DNA from 3 places in the Paucibacter sp. XJ19-41 genome. Region 1 is predicted to be linked to each of the others. Evidence: predicted binding sites of a transcription regulator. Region 1 holds the regulator's gene; each other region holds the start of a gene.

Region 1 (6,312 bases):
CATGCACGAAGGCAAGGACGTCTTCGTCACCTTCTCCGCCGGCGTCACCCCCTACCGCCCCGGTGAAACCCTGGAAGCTGCGCTCGACCGCGCCGATGTGGCGCTGTATGAGGCCAAGCACACGGGGAAGAACAAGGCGTGTGTGGCGCCGTGAGGCGTGGGGTTGGCGGGCGAAATCCGCACGCAGTGAGAAGGGTCAAGGCGAGACGCGAACCCTGCTAATGGCTGCCGGATGTAGACCGACTCTGCTGCTTCACCAATTCTGACGACCAAATTATTGGCATCTAGGTAATTCCGAGCATCTGGTCGAGGTGCAAGTTACGCGAACATCTTTGCGGCTTTAGCGCATTTGGATGACCGGCGATAGGCACAAGGACGGGGGGCGATCAGAAGACGCCGTACCGACGGTGTAGACCGCCTGTAAATCGAGCTTGCAAAAGGGTTAGGCTATGTCGCGACACGTCCGGGAGACTGTGCTTGAACTCCTATTGGAGTACGTCCTCATAACTTTGCCTGTCCTAGTATATGTAAGCTTGGAGGCCCTACATCATCAGAGCGTTGCTTACCTAACAACGTCTCCCGAATGGTCGGTAGCTACTATGTTTTTGCTGCTGCAGACGTTCAGGTTGCAAAACAAGGGGGCAGCCTCGGTCCTATCCAGACAGTTCGGTGAACTACTAGTAGTGGCGCTTTTGATATTCGTGATTGCTGCAAGTATCAACCTCTACATGTCGATGCATACGACTCCCTTGACCTGGGGGCTTATCGCGACCAAGTGGACACTTTTCGTGGCAGCGAGCATCGTGTTTGTTTACATCGCAGGAGCAGCTATCTACGCCCGAGGACTTAAGCTATGAGCACATCTTCTGCGCTACCTGATACCCCAAGGAGCAAGCGCCCTTTAGGAAGCGATGCCGCAGAGCGAGACACACGATTTGATGAGCACTTCGTCCGCACTCCAAAGTTCGCCAGGCTTTCGCATGTCGAATGCGCTATCGTCATCGGCGCGAAAGGCAGCGGAAAGACGGCGTTGATGAAGGCACTAGCAAGCGTCTATCGCGCTAACTTCCGAGCGGTTCACTCCGTCAAACTCAATGAGCTGAAATTCGGACCACTTTTTACGTCGATCAAGCGCCTACATGATGCCAGCGACCATGGCGTGGTAGCGATCGCTCGATCAATGTGGCAAAACGTTATCGCTATTTATTTACTTGAGGGGGCGCTTGAGTCAGGCTTGCTGCCCAAACGATTACGCACTGACATTAGGAAATATCTGCTCAGTGTTGGCCACCTGAACACCCAAGCGACCGAAAAGCTCAACAGCCATTTGGAGCGGGTTTGGCAACTCATAGTCAATTGGTCCGGCAATGACCAGGTCCCGACCAAGCTCGCACATGGACTGAATGCCAAGCAGCATTCACTCATCTCGGCATTCCCGGGTGACGAGCGTCTGGAGAAACTCTTGGCGCAGGTGCTTCAGCAGCACAGTGCTGAAGCAGACAAGCCATTTCTTCTGTGCTTTGACGGACTGGACTCGGTGGTCGAGCACTCTCTCGAGTCACGAGACATACTTTTCGCTGGGCTGATTGACGCCGCCTACAAATGTGTGACAGATCCGATCTTCCAGCAGCAACTCTCACTCAAAATCCTGCTACCCAAGGAACTAGCACACAACGCACGTCGCCACCTTCGAGATCTCGACAAGATTGAGCAGTACATGGAACCAATTCATTGGGACCGGGAGAACTTGGCAGAGTTCATCCGAAAACGTCTGGAGGATCATCTAAAGGCCAAGGACCGCTCCTTCGAGGAAGTCTGGCGGGAGTTTTTTCCGGACAAAATTCGCAACGAGGCTCATGGCATCGACGAGGATTCGTTCTACTACATACTTCGTCACACGCTTTACCGGCCTCGACAACTACTGCTGCACGTACAGTGGCTACTAGACAAGTGGGACATAAAGCCGAATGCATCATTTCGCATCGATCCTACCTTCGTAATGAAAACAGTAAGTGATCGCAACAATAAGCTGAGCGAGTACGTAGTTAATGAACTGCGACTAGACTTCCCGAATTTAGATCACTTCCTTCGTTCCTTCAAGGGCGTGTCTTGCACCCAGCGCTGGTCCGAAGTGAAATCCAGAATGGAAATGCACTTGGGCGTACAAGGCGAGGAACTCGATGCAAGCTTCACCGACCTATATAACTACGGTCTGTTCGGCATCCTTAAGGAGGCGTCTCAACGGGAATCTCGCAATATCGGCCGCTTCGAGTTTGGCTTCATGACACCCGAAGTTGACTCGAACGTGGCGAGCCAACTGAACGACCAATCAATGATCGCGCTTGCACCGATGCTGAAAGAATATAGCGGCTGTAGGACTTCAATCTGCGGGGTCGTCGTTCCGGTGGAGTGAATTTCGGAGATTTGATAGTCACCAATAACATCCCCAACCTGCTTGAAGGTCTTAGTCGATACTCAAAGCCATGGACTTCTGCATTGATAACATGACTTTCACAAAGCAGCCTTTGCCGACTTGCCGCGGGCCGCGGGCCAGCATAGCGCCCCGGTAAAGCGCAGCCGGAACGGCGGCGGCGAAACTAAAGCCCCTCAAAAATTAAACGCCAACCTCAATCCCCCCCAATGCCGCCCCGCCACCATGATCGGTGCGGCGACTTCCTTGAGGAGGACGAAGCGGCCGCCGCCCATGTCGCGGCGGTAGGTCTGTAGCAGGAAGGGGCGCTGGTTGCGGGCGGAGGCCAGGCCGGTGCGGTCGTTGAAGATGCGGCGGTAGCGGCTGTTGGCGGTGTTCCAGACCACGTCGCCACTGCGCTGCGGCTGGTTGTACTTCTTGTTGTGGGTGGCCACATAACCGTTGCGGTCCACCGCGATGCAATACACCACCTTGTCGCTCAGGCTCAGCAGCCGCTCCTGCACCGCCGGGAACAGGCGGTCGGCCAGCTCGGTGAAGGGGGTCAGGTGTTGCGGCGGGTTGCTGCCGTTGATCGGGCGGTAGTGCTCGTCGAACAGTTGCTCGATGCGGATCGCGCCGGATGCCACCGCCTGCTCCAGCAGCGCGGCGATCTCGGCGGCGGCCTGCTGGGCGCCGCGGATCAGCGGCGAGTCCTCGACCTCGACGCCGGACTCGGCGATCTGCTCGATCAGCTCTTCCGACAGGCGCAGAAAACGCTCGCTGCAGGCATAGGCCTTGCTTAGGCCGGCCACGGCCTGCTTGACCTCGCCCTCCAGCACGGCGGCGCGCTCGTTCAGGCTGGCCGTGGTCAGGCGGCTCTGCTCGGCCGAGCTCGAGATCAGGCCGACATCCTTCTCGACATCGCCGAAGGCCGCATGGATGCTGCTCTTGCCGGCGTGGGCATCGTCGCTGGCCAGTTCGCGGCTGAAGGCGTCGATGCGCGCGTCGAGCGCCGCGATCGAACCGATGATGGATTTGGAGGAGGCCTCGACCCGGCCCGCCAGGTCCTTGACCGCATCGGCGACGACGCCGAAACCACGCCCGGCCTCGCCGGCGCGCTTGGCCTCGACCGAGGCATTGAAGGCGACAAGACGGGTCTGCAGCGCGATCTGGGTGATCTGGCCGGCGGCGTCCGAGACATCGCGCAGGGTCTGGACGATGCCACCGACCTCGGCGCCGACACCGGCCAGCGCGCTGCGGGCGCGACCGACCGCCTCGCGGGTCAGCCGGGTCGAGTCACCGATGGCTTGCTGGGATTGCTGGACCTGGCCCAGCTGGCCGGCCAGGGCCTGCATGGCCTGGCCCTGGGCCTCGACGATCTTCTGGGTGTCTTCGAGCACGCCACGCACCTCGGCGGCATCGCGGCCCAGTGTCGAGACCGAGCGCGACAGGCGCTTGACCACCTCCAGGCCGGCGCCGGGCGCGGCCGGGCCAGGCTCGGGCATTGCAGCGTCGGGATGCCGACGCAACCAGTCGAACATGCTGAGTCCCCTCCGGCCGCATCGTGTGGCGGCCTGCCGTCGGTGCCGCTCGCGGCGGCGTCGTTTTGTCTTACCAGTCGCGCAGCTTAACGCGCAAACGGGCGATCGACTGGCTGTGCAGCTGGCAAACGCGCGACTCCGTGACCTTGAGCACGGCCGCGATCTCCTTGAGATTCATGTCGTGCTCGTAGTACATGCTCATCACGAACTGCTCGCGCTCGGGCAGGTTCTTGATGGCCGCCACCAGGGCCTCGCGCATGCGGTGGTCCTGCAGCAGGGCCACCGGGGTGTTGCTGTCGTCGACGACATGGCGGTCCAGATAGTCTTCGTCGCCCTCGTCGCCGCTCATGTCCTCCAGAAAGACCAGCTGGGTGCCGCGCACCTTGCCGAGCAGTTCCTGGTACTCGAGCAGGCTGATGCCCATCTCGACCGCGATCTCGCTTTCCTGCGGCGCCCGGCCGAGCTTTTGCTCCAGCTTGTGAACGGCGCTCTCGATCGAGCGCTGCTGGCGGCGCGTGCCGCGGCTCATCCAGTCGCCGCCGCGCAGCTCGTCGAGCATGGCGCCGCGGATGCGCTGGGTGGCAAAGGTTTCAAACTGCACGCCCTGGCCGGTGTCGAAGCGGCTCAGCGCATCGGTCAGGCCGATCAGGCCGACCTGGATCAGGTCATCCAGCTCCACATTGGCCGGCAGCTTGGCAATCATCTGATGCGCCAGGCGCCGCACCAGCGGGCTGTACTGCTTGATCAGGGAGGAGTTATCGAGTCGACCTTTGGCGGTGTACATCATCTGCTCCAGCGACTGTTCAAACGGCGGCCATGGCGGCACGTGCGCCGCGCAGCATCGGCCGCAGCGGCAAGGTGTCGGCGGCGGATTCCAGCAAGGCTCCGGGCGGCGCGGCCATCAGCAGCTCGCGCGCCAGATGGCGCAGCTCGGGTGCCATCGGCGCGCTGGCCGGCTGGCGAGGGTCCAGGCAGGCCCAGTCGCGCAGCACCGCGCCGAGAAAACCGTCGGCGCAGCTGCTGATCTGCTGGGCAATGCGCTCGGCCAGGCGCAGCTGCGGCGGGCAGGCCAGCAGCAGGCTGTAGACCATCAGGCCGGCACGCTGGGTCAGCCACTTCATGCCGGCATAGGCATGGGTGACGCTTTGCGAATCGGTGTCGGCCAGCAGCACCGGGCGCAGCTCGCGCTGGGCCACCATGCGGGCCAGCTCGGCCGCGCTGGCATGCAGGATCACGACATCGGCAAAAGGCGCCGCGTCGGTGACCGCTTCGAGAAACTGGGCGGCCGAGCCATGGGCGTTGATATGGCGCAGCGGCAGGCCGCGAGCGGCCAGATAGGACACCTGATCGGACAGGCGCTCGACGCAGGCGGCCAGGTCCACCGCCGCCAGCTCGGCCGGCTGCGGCGACAGCTCGCCGGCATCGACCACCAGCGTGTGCAGACCCAGCTCGGCGAAGGCGGCGCACAGGCCTTCCAGCAGCGCGCCGCCGTTGACCACATGGGGGTTGCTCAGCACCGGGATGAAGCGCACGCGCGAGGCCGCGAACAGGCGGCGCAAGCCGTCGGCCTGGTCTTGCGGGGCGGTGTGGCGATAGGAGTTGCGCATCATGATGGGTGGGGCTCAGTAAGCGCCGAAGGCGGCCGGACGGGCGGCCTGGGCGTTATTGGCGGCGGCCAGCGCGGGGCCTCCGGCGAAGATCAGGTTCACATCGGCGCTGTCGACGCGCCAGGCCGGGGCGGCGGCATTGCGCAGCGCGCGCTGCACCAGGGCCGGGGCCGACAGGCGGTGCCAGTCCTCGGGCACGCGCTGGCCGTTGGTCACGCCCAGCACCTTGAGCTTGTGGCGTATCAGCGTGTCCAGCGCCGGGGCCAGCTTGACGGCCTCGTCGATCTTGGACAGCACCACGCCCATGCATTCGCTGGCGCGCCAGGCCTGGGCCACGTCCTCGATGGTCTCGCCCTGCTGGGCGGCGTTGAGCACCAGGATCTTGCGCAGGCTGGGGTGCGACAGCATGTCCAGCAGCTCGGTGGTACGGCTGTCGCGCTGGGCCATGCCGGCCGTGTCGATCAGCACCATCTTCTTGCCCGACAGCAGCTCCAGCAGGTCTTCCAGCGAGGTGCGGTCATGGGCGGTGTGCACCGGCACGCCGAGGATGCGGCCATAGGCGCGCAGCTGCTCGTGGGCACCGACGCGGTAGGCGTCCAAGGTGATCAGGCCCAGCTGGCCGGCGCCGTGGCGGGTCGCGAAGGCGGCGGCGATCTTGGCCGAGGTGGTGGTCTTGCCGACACCGGTGGAGCCGATCAGCGCGAACACGCCGCCCTGCTCTTCCAGCGCCGGGTTCTGCTCGTCGGTCTGCAGA
Region 2 (6,312 bases), on a different contig from region 1:
GGCCGAGCCGATCATGCCGCCCAGCACCGCCGGCGGCTGGCCGACCGAGCCCATGGTGTTGACCACGCCCAGCACGGCCGCGACGATGCCGAAAGCCGGCAGGCCGCCGGCCAGGCGCTGGATGGCCTGCACGGCCATGAAGGCCTCGTGATGGTGGGTGTCGATCTCGTTGTCCATCAGCGACTCGATCTCATGGGCGTTCAGATTGCCCGAGACCATCATGCGCAGATAGTCGGTGATGAACTCGGCCACATGGTGATCGTTGCCGACCACCGGGTATTTCTGGAACAGCGGCGAGCTGTGCGGATCTTCGACATCCTTCTCGATCGACATCAGGCCCTCCTTGCGGGCCTTCTGCAGGATGTCGTAGAGCAGGGCCAGCAGCTCCATATAGCGGGCCTTGGTGTACTTGCTGCCCTTGAAGCAGGCACCCAGGCCTTTCATCGTGGCCTTCATGACCTTGGGCGGATTGGTCGCCAGCATCGCGCCGATGGCCGCACCGAAGATGGTCGTCATCTCGAACGGCAGGGCCTTCAGCACCACGCCGATATTGCCACCGTGAGCAATGAAGACCCCGAAGATGCAGGCCATGGCCAGCACCCAGCCAATGATGACAAACATGGATGGATTCCGTTTTGTATTCGCTTGCGGCGGGTTCGGGCTTGTCGGCCCGGCCCTCAGTTGCCAGTCATATCGGCGTCGGCGGCGCGCTCTTGAGCGATGCTGCTCGCATAGACCCATAAGCGGTGCCGCCCGCCCAGCTCGATGCAGGCCCGCGCCGGCAGCGCCGGCAGCTCGAAATCAAGACTGACCAGCCAGGCCTTGGGGCGCAGCTGCTCGCGCATCTTGGCCAGGGCCTGCGGCATCGACTCGGGGCGCTGGAACAGATAGATCAGATCGTAGGCGCGCCAGTCATCGGCCCACATATCGCCGCGCCGCACCCGTGCCCAGGGACACCGCCAGGCCGCCAGACGGGCCAGCAAAGCGCTCCACTCCACCCCTTCGATGCGGGCCAGCGGGTAGACCCGGCGCAGCTCGCGCAGGCCGTGACCCAGGCCGCAACCGGCGTCGAGCACGCGCGCACCAGCGCGCAGCGGCGCGATCTCGGCCAGGGCTTGTAGGGCGCCCGGCGGCGTGGGATAGAGCGGCGCATCGCGCCAGAGCCGCTGCGGATAGGCCAGGGCCAGCAGGAGCAGCGGAAGCAACCAGGCCCAGGCGGGCAGGCCGGACGCCGCGCCGCTGATCAATAGAGAAAGAGGAAAGCCCAGCGCCACCATCACGCGACGCCAGCGACTGGACTGTGTCAGCGCCAGCAGCAGGCCGGCAAGACCTGCCCCCAGCGCGGCGGGCAGCGGCCCCAGGCCGAGGCGAACCAGTGCGAGAAACAGCAGCCAGGCGCCGCCCCAGCTCAGCAGGGCCGGCAAGGGCCAGGCGCGGTGCAGCGCGGCCATAGGGAAAGGCATGGCCGAGGCGGGCACCACAGGTCTCAATGCATATGGATGCCGCCCTGCGCCTTGCCCTTGCCGGCGCGGGCCGGTGGGTTGCACAGGCCGCAGACATAGTGACGGGCGATCTCGTGCGGGTGGGTCACGAAGTGGCCGCCGCACTTGCTGCACTTGGTCATCGTCAGCATGCCGTTGTCGATGAACTTCACCAGGCGCCAGGCGCGCGTCACCGAGAGCTGCTCCTCCAGGCCCTGGGCCTGGGTCTGCTCGCGGTAGAGCTGGAAGGCCTTGATGACGGTGTCGATCTCATCCATCTCGGCGACCTTGTTCAGGTACTCGTGGATGTTGAGAAACAGCGAGGCGTGGATATTGGGCTGCCAGGTCATGAACCAGTCGGTCGAGAAGGGCAGCTGGCCCTTGGACGGCGACTTGCCCGAGACTTCCTTGTACAGGCGCAGCAGGCGCTCATAGCTCAGATCGGTCTCCGACTCCAGCACCTGCAGGCGCGCGCCCAGGTTGATCAGGGTCACCGCACGTTCGATCTGGCGGGCTTCGGTCAGGATGCTTTTCTGGCGCATGATGGTCACTCTCGATCGGTGTTCAGTATTTCGCGGGGCCAGCACCGGGCCGCTCCCAAGCGGCCCCGCATGACCGGGGGTCAACAGTCAGGCGGCTTCTTGGTGGCGGCCTGCCATCAGGATGCTGGCATGCAGGCGGGAGACCTGGTCGTTGGCGGCGGTCTTGCCGTGGCTGGTCAGCAGACCCCAGACCATGTCGTCGTCCATGCGGAAGCGGCACAGCAAGGTGTTGCCCGAGGCGATCTTCATCATCTGAGCCGGGCTCAGCGTGCCGATCAGGGTGGCGGTCTCTTCCGAGATGCCCAGGCGGTACAGGGCCTGCTCACGGTCGCTACGGATCAGGCTTTGCGCCAGCATCAGGTAGGACAGATTCGCTTCACGGATCTCGGCGAGGATTTGGTCTGCGTTCATCTGGCACTCCTGTTGTTTCGGTTTGGTTCCAACGTGAAACGGATTGTGAAGACCGGAACAGGGGCCCAACATCAGGCCAAATCCGCGCGTTGCGTCTCTCTTCCGAGCAGAGCCGTGTCAGGCAAATTCCTACAAGCCTGCTGCAGACCAAGAATTACCGTTTTGTTCCGGCGAGCGCCTGCCCCACGTAACAGCGTGTGAAACATGCCTAAAGTTCTGTCAGGCCAGATCGATAAACATCCCAACGGAATCGAAGCTTCGGCTCCGTGGTCCGGAACAGCCGACCGGTGGATTTTGAGTGGATCAACTCAGACGACCTCTCAGTCTTCATCGACTAGCTGCCGCCGGACGCAGTCTGCGGCTTGCCGCAGACACGGGGACCGCCCTCACCCGATGGCGAGCCCCGAGGCAAGAGCCGGCGTCTGCCGGGAGCATCTGTAACACTTTGGAGATCGATCATGGCAATGTCTGTCAATACCAACTCGGTTTCGCTGAACGCCCAGCGCAATCTGTCTTCCTCGCAAAACTCGCTGGCCACCTCGATGCAGCGTCTGTCGTCTGGTCTGCGCGTCAACAGCGCCAAGGACGATGCCGCCGGCCTGGCGATCGCCGAGCGCATGAGCGCCCAGACCCGCGGCCTGAACGTCGCGGCCCGCAATGCCAATGACGGCATCTCGCTGGCCCAGACCGCTGAAGGCGCGCTGGGCAAGGTCGGCGACATGATGCAGCGCATGCGTGAACTGGCCGTGCAGTCGGCCAACGCGACCAACAGCTCCGATAACCGCAAGGCCCTGCAGGCCGAAGTCACGCAGCTGCGCGATGAAATCGACCGCGTCGCCAAGAACACCTCGTTCAACGGCCGCAAGCTGCTCGACGGCTCCTTCGGTTCGGCCAACTTCCAGGTTGGTTCCGACTCGGGCCAGAACATCACGATCGGCAGCCTGACCAACACCACCGCCGCCGGCCTGTCCAACATCACCTACGGCGACAACTCGGCCACGACGGCGGCCGGCACCACCGGTGCGGTGAATGTGGCCGATGCCACGGTGACCGGCTATAACGCCGAGATCGCCGCCGGCACGCTGACCATCCAGGTCGGCACCGCCACCGCGATCGACCTCGGCGAGATCGAGGCCGCCGGCTCGGGCAAGGAGCGTTTCGGCCAGGTCATCGAGGCGATCAACCGCAAGACGGCCGACACCGGCGTCTCGGCCTTCGCGACCGAGAACGCCGATGGCACGATGCGCCTGGAAGTGGTCAGCTCCAAGCTGGATGCCGCCACGCCGCCCGCTCCGCAAGCCATCACGTTCGCCGGCTTCACCGCCGCCGACACCGGCATGGCCGTGGCCGATATGGCCCAGACCGCCCAGCAGAATGAGGTCGGCATCGACGACATCTCGGTGGAAACCGAAAAGGACTCCTGGGTCGCAATGAAGCAGCTCGACAGCGCGCTGGACCAGGTCAACAGCGCCCGTGCCAAGCTGGGCGCCGTGCAAAGCCGCTTCGAGAGCGCGGTCGGCAACATCATGATCCAGAGCGAGAACACCGCTGCCGCTCGTGGCCGCATCATGGACGCCGACTTCGCGACGGAAACCTCCAATCTGTCGCGCACGCAGATCCTGCAGCAGGCCGGCACCGCGATGGTGGCCCAGGCCAACCAGCTGCCGCAGCAAGTGCTGTCGCTGCTGCGCTGATCGGGTAGGCGCCGGGCGCGCAAGCGCTCGGTCAAGCCCTCCAACCAAGCCCCGGCCACGCGCCGGGGCTCTTCATTGACGGCATCGAATAAGGCATCGAACACCCTGCTTATCGAGTCTTCCGGCATTTAAGTTCTGCCGAAGAATGCAGCTACCGAGTAGGTACGCCGGCTCCAAGCCGGAATCATCGATTTCAGTAGGAGAGCCGCGATGCCTCAAACCATCAATACCAATATCGTTTCGCTGAACGCGCAACGAAACCTGAACAACAGCCAGAGTTCTCTGGCCACCTCGATGCAGCGCCTGTCCTCGGGCCTGCGCGTCAACAGTGCCAAGGACGATGCGGCCGGTCTCGCGATTGCCGAGCGCATGAACACCCAGGTGCGCGGCCTCAATGTCGCGGCCCGCAATGCCAATGACGGCATCTCGCTGGCGCAGACCGGCGAAGGTGCGCTCGGCAAGGTCGGCGACATGCTGCAGCGCATGCGCGAGCTGGCCGTGCAATCGGCCAACGCGACCAACAGCCCGGACGACCGCAAGGCCCTGCATGCCGAAGTGGTGCAGCTGCGCGACGAAATCGACCGCGTCTCGAAGCAGACCTCGTTCAACGGCAAGCGCCTGCTGGACGGGTCCTTCACCGCTGCGACTTTCCAGATCGGCGCCAACTCGGGTGACGGCATCACGATCGGCAGCCTGGCCAACACGACCACCGCCGCCATCTCGACGGTCCAGTACGCGGAAGGCAATACCGCCGCCTCCTTCGATGGCACGCAGATCACCGGCCCCAATCTGGCCGCCATCCCCGGCGCCGCCAATCCCGGCCCGCTGACCATCACGGTAGCGCCCAGCGTCACGCCGATCGATATCGGCACGATCCCGGCGTCCGACTCCGAGAAGGAGCGCCTGGGCGAGGTCATCGAGGCGATCAACCGCAAGACCACCGACACCGGCATCTCCGCCTATCTGGTGGAAGACCCGGCCGTGGCTGGCGCCTTCAAGATCACGATGATGTCCTCCCGCATCGACACGACCACCGGCCTGCCCGGCGTGGTCACGCTGGCCGGCTTCACGACGGCGACCACCGGTGTGGACGCTGGCGACGGCGGCCTGATCGTGCCGCCGGCGGTCAACCCGGAGATCGGCATCGACAGCCTGAGCATCGAGACCGAGGTCGGCGTGTGGAAGGCGATCATGAAGATCGACAGCGCGCTCGACCAGGTCAATGGCGCGCGCGCCCAGCTCGGCGCGGTGCAAAGCCGCTTCGAGACGGCGGTCGCCAATATCCAGATCCAGAGCGAGAACGTGTCGGCCGCCCGCGGTCGCATCATGGACGCCGACTTTGCGCAGGAAACTGCCAACCTCTCGCGCGCCCAGATCCTGCAGCAGGCCGGCACCGCGATGGTGGCCCAGGCCAACCAGCTGCCGCAGCAGGTGCTGCGGCTGCTGCAAGGCTAAGCGCCCTCCCTTCCCCGCTGGCGAGGCCCGTTGCATGCAAACGTAACGGGCCTTCAGTTATTGGCTCCAATGACCGACAACAGATCACGGCTCCAAGGATACGGACATGGGCATTTCATCAACAGGCATAGGCAGCGGACTGCAGGTTGCCGACATCATCGACAAGCTGGTCGCGTTGGAGAAGAAACCGCTGCAAAACCTGCAGACCTCGGCCACCTTCATCCAGACCCAGATCTCGACCTATGGCAAGGTGCAAAGCCTGCTGTCCGGCGTGACCTCGGCCGCCAATGCGATGGCCAAGGCCTCGCTATGGGGCCAGACCTCGGCCGGCAGCAGCAATCCGACCGCCCTGTCCGCCACCGCCAGCGCCGGCGCCAGCTCGGGCAGCTACAGCGTCAACGTGACCCAGCTGGCCAGCGCCCACAGCCTGGCCTCCGGCGCCTATGCCACCGGCGCTGCGGTGCTGGGCAGCGGCAAGCTGAAGATCGAGCTGGGCAAGTACACCGACCAGGTCGCCCCCGCGAACCCGAGCTTCACGCCCAAGGACGGCGCCAAGACGATCAACCTCGAGTTCAGCGCCGCGGGCACGACCCTGGAGGACGTGCGCAAGGCCATCAATGACGCCAAGTCCGGCGTCACGGCCAGCATCGTCAAGGACGCCAGCGGTTCGCGCCTGACCATACGCAGCGACGCCACCGGCGAAGTGAGCGCGCTGCGCATCACCGCCAC
Region 3 (6,312 bases), on a different contig from region 1:
AGCTTCTTGCCCCGCAGGCCGGCCGGTGTGTCCAGCACCACATGGCTGACGCCCTTGGGCGGCTTCAGTATGCCCTTCACGTCGACATCCCAGCTCTGGATCGCCGGCAGTTGCGCCGGGCGCAGATCCAGCCACTGGCGTGCCGACTGCTGGCTGTCGACATCGCCCAGCATCACCGCATGCCCTTGGCGGGCGTAGTAGCCGGCAATATTGCTGGCCAGCGTGCTTTTTCCAACGCCGCCCTTGGGGTTGGCGACCAGGATCACGGGCATGAAGTCTCCTGTGCAATCACGGGGAAACCATCGTAGCCGCGCCGCGCCGCGCACCGCAATGCGGGTGAACAGCGACAATAGCGCGATGTTTGCCCCCTCCCAAATCGAGGTGCGCCGCTTTTTCTGCGCCACCTACCGCAAGCTGCGCGAAGGTGCGCCGCTGATCCCGATGGAAGCCATTGCCGCGCAATGGATTGACGAGCACCCCGAGTACCACGCCGAACTGGCGGACGAGGAAACCGCCGTCAACACCGTCTACACGGTGGAAGAGGGGCGCACCAACCCCTTTTTGCATCTCTCGATGCATCTGACCATCACCGAGCAGCAGTCCATCGACCAGCCCACCGGCATCCGTCAGGCCATCGCGCTGCTGGCGGCCAAGCGCCAATCGATGCACGAGGCCCAGCATGCCGCGATGGACTGCCTGGGCGAGATGATCTGGGCCTCGCAGCGCAGCGGCCTGCCGCCCGATGGCCATGCCTATCTGGAATGCGTACGTAAGAAAGCCACCTCTTGAGGTGGCTTTGGTAGACAGGATGAGCTCGGATCAGGCCTGGTAGGACCCGCCGCCCAGCGACTTGCGCTCGTTCTTGCCCAGCGCCGAGTACAGGCCGCTGGCCTCGCCGGGCATCAGCACATCGATCGCGCGGTCCAGTGCGGCGGTGGCGCGTGCCAGCGACTCGCGCTGCGCGGCGACCCGGCCGCCGGCCTGTACCAGACGATGACGCAGATTGGGCGGCACCTGGCCGCTGCGGGCGGCTTCGCTGAACATCGCGATCGCCTCGGCCAGGGCCTGGTGCAGCGCGCTGGCATGCAGCTCGATCGCCTGGCTGTCGCGCCGCAGCAAGGCCTCGCCCAGCAGATTCAGGCAGCCTTCGACGGCCAGCAGCGGCTGCTCCAGCGCCTGGCCCAAGGCCGCGTCTGGCAAGCTCGTCATTTCAGAAGTGGGCAAGGCGTGCATAGCGGTACCCGCCGCAAGGCGTTGATATTCGGTCAGCAAAAACAGTCAAACAGCACCGGCTCGCGCCGGACACCGCTCAGTGAGGCGTCGCTCGGCTCAGCATTTCCTGGGCATTGGCAATCAGTTTGTCGGCCACCGCCTCGGCATTGATGCCGAACTTGCCTTCGGTGATGGCCTGGGAAATCCGCCCGACCTTCTCGGCGTCGAAGCTGCCTTCCTCGGACACACCGGCGAGCAAGGCGCTGGCATTGCTAGACAAGGCGATCTTGGCGCTGGCCTCCGGCGTCTTGCCGCCGGCGGCTTCGGCCGTCTTGGCGCGGCCGGCGTCAGCGCTGGCGGGCCTGTCCGTCCCGGCCGTCACTGGCGCCATCGTTTCTGGGCTGTTACCGATTTTCATGCTGCTCTCCATAGCTCAGGGCATTGCCCGAAGCTGTCCAGGTTTTTCGGTGTATCGACCCTTCCCGGCGGGACTTTAGGACTATCGCGAAACTGCGGGGCCAAACGCCCCCCTGTGCCTGCCTCATAGCAGCACCTCCACACGACGCTCACCGACGGCGCGGCCGGTCACGGTACGGCCATTCTCGAAACGGATCCTGACATCCTGGCCTTCCAGGCCCGGCTCCATGGCCTGGCCTTCACTGGCTATCGCATAGCCGGCACCGCTGGCCAGCACCTGCACGCGCTCGCCGGCGGCAAACCAGCGCCGCTGTTTCAGATCCGTGCTGCGCACCGCCTCACCGACCACCAGGGGTCGTTGCAGGCTGCGCCCGTCGAGCAGGCTGGCGTCGGTGAAGACCTGGCCGGACTCGGCAGCTATATCAATGTCGGCCGCTTGCAGCTGGGCTTGAGACAAGACGGTGCCGGCCGGCAAGGCGGTGGTGGCCACCAGCACCCGGGCATAGACCTGCACCTGCACCGGCAGGCTGACATTCCAGCGCGCCTGGCCATCGACGCAGCGCAGGCCGATGCGGCTGCGTCCCCACATCTTCATGCCGCTGGGCAGATAGGGCTGGACCTGGGCACAGGGCGCCAGCCGCAGCCGCGCGTCGAGCTGGCCCAGTTGCACCTCGATGCGCGCCTCGGGCGGCGCGCCGGCCTGGGCACCGGCCAGCGCCAGCGCCTGGACCCGGCTCAGCAGCTCGGGGCTCAGGCTGGACGGCGTCTGCGCCGCCCCGCCCGTCGCCGCCAGGCACAGCGCAAGCCCGGCGCCAAGGGCGCGGGTGCGGCTGGCCACGAGGGCAGCGGGAAGGCAGGCTTGTTGGAGCATGGAGCGACTGTAGGCCCGAGCCGCCGACTCCTGAGGGTCGAAATGCGCAGCAAAGCCCGTTCTATTCCCGCTAATGTTTTTCGACCTGCCCAACACAATCCATCTCAACTGCCCGGACTGCCACCGAGGTCCCCATCATGATCAACCGACTGACCGACACGCTGAACTTCCAGACCCAGGCCCTGAGCCTGCGCTCGGAGCGCCAGCGCCAGCTCGCCAGCAATATCGCCAATGCCGACACCCCGGGCTACCAGGCCCGGGACATGGACTTTGCGCGGGCGCTGCGCGAAGCGACCGGCTCCAGCGCGGTGCCCGGCGCGATGGCGACCACCAGCAAGAGTCATATGGCGCCGCTGGCCGGCGCCCGCGCCGACAGCAACAAGCTCTACTCCACCGCTGCCCAGACCAATCTGGACAGCAACTCGGTCGACATGGACCGCGAACGCGCCAACTTCGCCGACAACGCGGTGAAGTACGAGGCCACGCTGCGCTTCATCAATGGCAGCGTGCGCACCACGATGGACGCGATGAAGTCGCACAACGCGGCCTGATCCGCAGGAGAAGCCCATGTCGATGTTCCAGATCTTCAGCGTCTCGGGCAGCGCGGTCAGCGCGCAAAGCCAGCGCCTCAACATCGTCGCCAGCAATCTGGCCAATGCCGACACCGTGGCCGGCCCCGACGGCCAGGCCTACAAGGCGCGCCAGGTGGTGTTCCAGACCGCGCTGATGGGTGCCGGCGAGAACCTCGGCGCCGCCGGCGTGCGGGTGGCCCAGATCAGCGAAGACCAGACCGAGGGCCGGCGCGTGCACGACCCCAAGCACCCCAAGGCCGACGCCGAGGGCTATGTGACCTACAGCAATGTCAACACGGTGGAAGAGATGGTCAACATGATCTCGGCCTCGCGTTCCTATCAAAACAATATCGAGGTGATGAGCACGGCCAAGAGCCTGCTGCTCAAGACCTTGCAACTGGGCCAGGGCTGAGCCCGGGCCGGGAGGACTCCTGATGGACGTCGCAACGCTCAACAAGCTCAACGGTGGCAGCGGCACCGCCTCGGCCACCAAGAACGCGGCCGATACCCAGGACCGCTTCCTGAAGCTGCTGGTCGCGCAGATGCAGAACCAGGACCCGATGAACCCGATGGACAATGCCCAGGTGACCAGCCAGATGGCGCAGATCCAGACGGTCACCGGCGTGCAGGGCCTGAACACCACGATCCAGGGCCTGAGCTCGCAGTTCACCCAGCTGCAGGCGCTGCAATCGGTGGCCCTGGTCGGCCACGATGTGGCGCTGGCCAGCAACAATCTGGTGATCAACAAATCCGCCGACGGCGTCGCCACCGGCAAGGGCTCCTACGACCTGACCGGCGCCGCCGACAAGGTCAAGCTCGAGGTGCTGAGCCCGGCCGGCCTGGTGGTCGACACGGTGGAGCTCGGCGCCCAGAGCGCCGGCCTGCACAAATTCAGCTGGCCGGCCGACAAGGCGGTGGGTTACGACAGCCTGAATTTCCGCATCACCGCCAGCCGCGGCACGGCCCAGGTCGCCTCGACGCCCTACGCCACCGACAAGGTGGTCGCCGTCAGCACCAATGGCACCAAGCTGCAGGTCAAGCTCGAAGGCATGGGCATCGTCGACTACAGCCTGATCAAGATGGTCGACTGACGACCGCCCCCTCCCGATACCGATACCGCACAGTTTCAAGGACAAGCATCATGGGATTCCAACAAGGTCTCTCCGGTCTGAATGCCTCGAGCAAGAACCTCGATGTCATCGGCAACAACATCGCCAATGCCAACACCTATGGCACCAAGTCCTCGCGCGCCGAGTTCTCCGATATGTATGCCACCGCGCTCAACGGTGCCGGCGCCAATAACGTGGGCATCGGCGTGCAGTTGGCGGCTGTGGCCCAGCAGTTCACCCAGGGCAATATCTCGATCACCGAGAACCCGATGGACCTGGCGATCAACGGCGGCGGCTTCTTCCAGCTCAGCGACGGCAAGAGCCCGGTGGTCTACAGCCGCAACGGCCAGTTCAAGGTCGACCGCGAAGGCTTCATCGTCAACAACGACAAGCTCAAGCTGCTCGGCTATCCGGCCGACGGCACCGGCGTGATCCAGCCGGGCCTGGCCCAGCCGCTGCAGCTGCCCACCAAGGGCATCGAGCCGCAGACCACGGCCAATATCAAGATGGAGTTCAACCTGGACTCGCGCGCCAAGCCGACCGCGCCCTACACCCTGTCCGACCCGGCCGACCCGAACTCCAAGGTCGACGGCCTGGGCATCAAGCTCAAGGACCCGACCACCTACAACAACGCCACCTCGCTGACCGTCTATGACCAGAAGGGCCAACCGGTCGCGGTGACGCTGTACTACCAGCGCGCCCACAACCCCGACGCCAGCGGCAACACGGTCTGGAACGTCTACGTGACGGCCAATGGCGAGCCGGTCAGCGTCGCCGCCGACGGCTCCGACATCACCGCCCCGGACAAGAACGAGCCGCCGCTGCCGTACGCCCAGCTGACCTTCCCGCCGACCGGCGGCAGCCCGGTGTTCCCGCCGCCCGGCACCCTGCTGGACCTGCGCATCCCGGCCGGCACCAACTCGGCCGGCGCGCCGACCCTGCCCATCCCCTTCGACCCCGCCGGTCCGGCGATCCGCTTCGATGTGCTGGGCGCCACCGAGAACGGCTCCAGCTTCGCCGTCACCGATCTGACCCAGGACGGTTATGCGCCGGGCCAGCTGACCGGCATCGTGGTCGAGGAAACCGGCGTCGTCACGGCCCGCTACTCGAACGGCGAATCCAAGCCGGCCGGCCAGCTGGAGTTGGCCAACTTCCGCAATATGCAGGGCCTGCAGCCGCTGGGCGGCAATATCTGGGCCCGCACCAACACCTCGGGCGACCCGGTGGTGGGCACGCCCGGCGACGGCAATATGGGCGCGCTGCAGCCCGGCGCGCTGGAGGAGTCGAATGTGGACCTGACCGCCGAGCTGGTGAATATGGTGACCGCGCAGCGCACCTACCAGGCCAATGCCCAGACCATCAAGACCCAGGATCAGGTACTGCAGACCCTGGTGAACCTGCGCTAACCCCCGACTGAGGCCAGACCATGGACCGCATGATTTACCTGTCGATGGCCGGCGCGAAGGCGTCGATGCAGCGCCAGGATGTGCTGGCCAACAACCTGGCCAATGTCTCGACCAATGGCTTTCGCGCCGAGCTACAGGCTTTCCGGGCCGTGCCGGTGCGCGGCGACGGTGCCAGCACCCGTGCCTATGCGCTGGAAACCACGATAGGCCACAGCGACCAGCCCGGCGTCATCAACACGACCGGCCGCAATCTGGACGTGGCGATGCAGGGCAATGCCTGGCTGGCCGTGCAGGGCCTGGACGGCACCGAGGCCTACACCCGGGCCGGTGCCATCGATGTCAATGCCGAAGGTCTGCTGGTGCTGCGCAACGGCCTGCAGGTGCTCGGCGACGGCGGGCCCATCACGGTGCCGCCGGACAGCGAGGTCCATATCGGCGGCGACGGCACCGTCACCGCCAAGCTGCCGACCGGCAACCCGATCAATATCGGCCGGCTCAAGCTGGTCACGCCCGAGGCGCCGCTGACGCGCGGCAGCGACGGCCTGTTCCGCGCCGCCGACGGCGACCTGCCGGCCGACCCGAATGCCCGGCTGCAGGACGGCGCGCTGGAGGGCAGCAATGTCAGCCCGGTCGAGACCATGGTCAGCATGATCGCTGCGGCCCGCCAGTTCGAGCAGCAGATGAAGCTCTTGCAGATCGCCCAGACCCAGGGCCAGCAATCCGCC

What was found. Region 1 encodes FliA, which starts transcription of late flagellar genes. Its sites were predicted from a motif close to CTAAAGTTTNNNNNNNNNNNGCCGNTA; they were not measured.
Region 2: a site for FliA is predicted at 2,643-2,669, ahead of PO768_RS22330 (flagellin). Genes of this name have one in related genera too.
Region 3: a site for FliA is predicted at 1,683-1,709, ahead of flgM (flagellar biosynthesis anti-sigma factor FlgM). Genes of this name have one in related genera too.

The regions. Positions count from the first base shown of each region.
Region 1 covers NZ_JAQOWX010000112.1:333-6,644, reverse strand. The annotation lists gene PO768_RS22665 (GGDEF domain-containing protein) at 1-154, shown strand, start outside; gene PO768_RS22660 (ATP-binding protein) at 854-2,413, shown strand; gene PO768_RS22655 (methyl-accepting chemotaxis protein) at 2,608-3,951, opposite strand; gene PO768_RS22650 (RNA polymerase sigma factor FliA) at 4,022-4,735, opposite strand; gene PO768_RS22645 (MinD/ParA family ATP-binding protein) at 4,755-5,561, opposite strand; partial or broken gene flhF (flagellar biosynthesis protein FlhF) at 5,574-6,312, opposite strand, start outside.
Region 2 covers NZ_JAQOWX010000108.1:6,292-12,603, forward strand. The annotation lists gene motA (flagellar motor stator protein MotA) at 1-621, opposite strand, end outside; gene PO768_RS22315 (class I SAM-dependent methyltransferase) at 678-1,478, opposite strand; gene flhC (flagellar transcriptional regulator FlhC) at 1,487-2,023, opposite strand; gene flhD (flagellar transcriptional regulator FlhD) at 2,111-2,434, opposite strand; gene PO768_RS22330 (flagellin) at 2,893-4,128, shown strand; gene PO768_RS22335 (flagellin) at 4,339-5,583, shown strand; gene fliD (flagellar filament capping protein FliD) at 5,690-6,312, shown strand, end outside.
Region 3 covers NZ_JAQOWX010000054.1:8,794-15,105, reverse strand. The annotation lists gene PO768_RS15175 (ParA family protein) at 1-272, opposite strand, end outside; gene PO768_RS15170 (DUF1841 family protein) at 358-789, shown strand; gene PO768_RS15165 (hypothetical protein) at 820-1,209, opposite strand; gene flgM (flagellar biosynthesis anti-sigma factor FlgM) at 1,310-1,642, opposite strand; gene flgA (flagellar basal body P-ring formation chaperone FlgA) at 1,754-2,467, opposite strand; gene flgB (flagellar basal body rod protein FlgB) at 2,638-3,051, shown strand; gene flgC (flagellar basal body rod protein FlgC) at 3,068-3,484, shown strand; gene PO768_RS15140 (flagellar hook assembly protein FlgD) at 3,507-4,163, shown strand; gene flgE (flagellar hook protein FlgE) at 4,214-5,587, shown strand; gene flgF (flagellar basal-body rod protein FlgF) at 5,608-6,312, shown strand, end outside.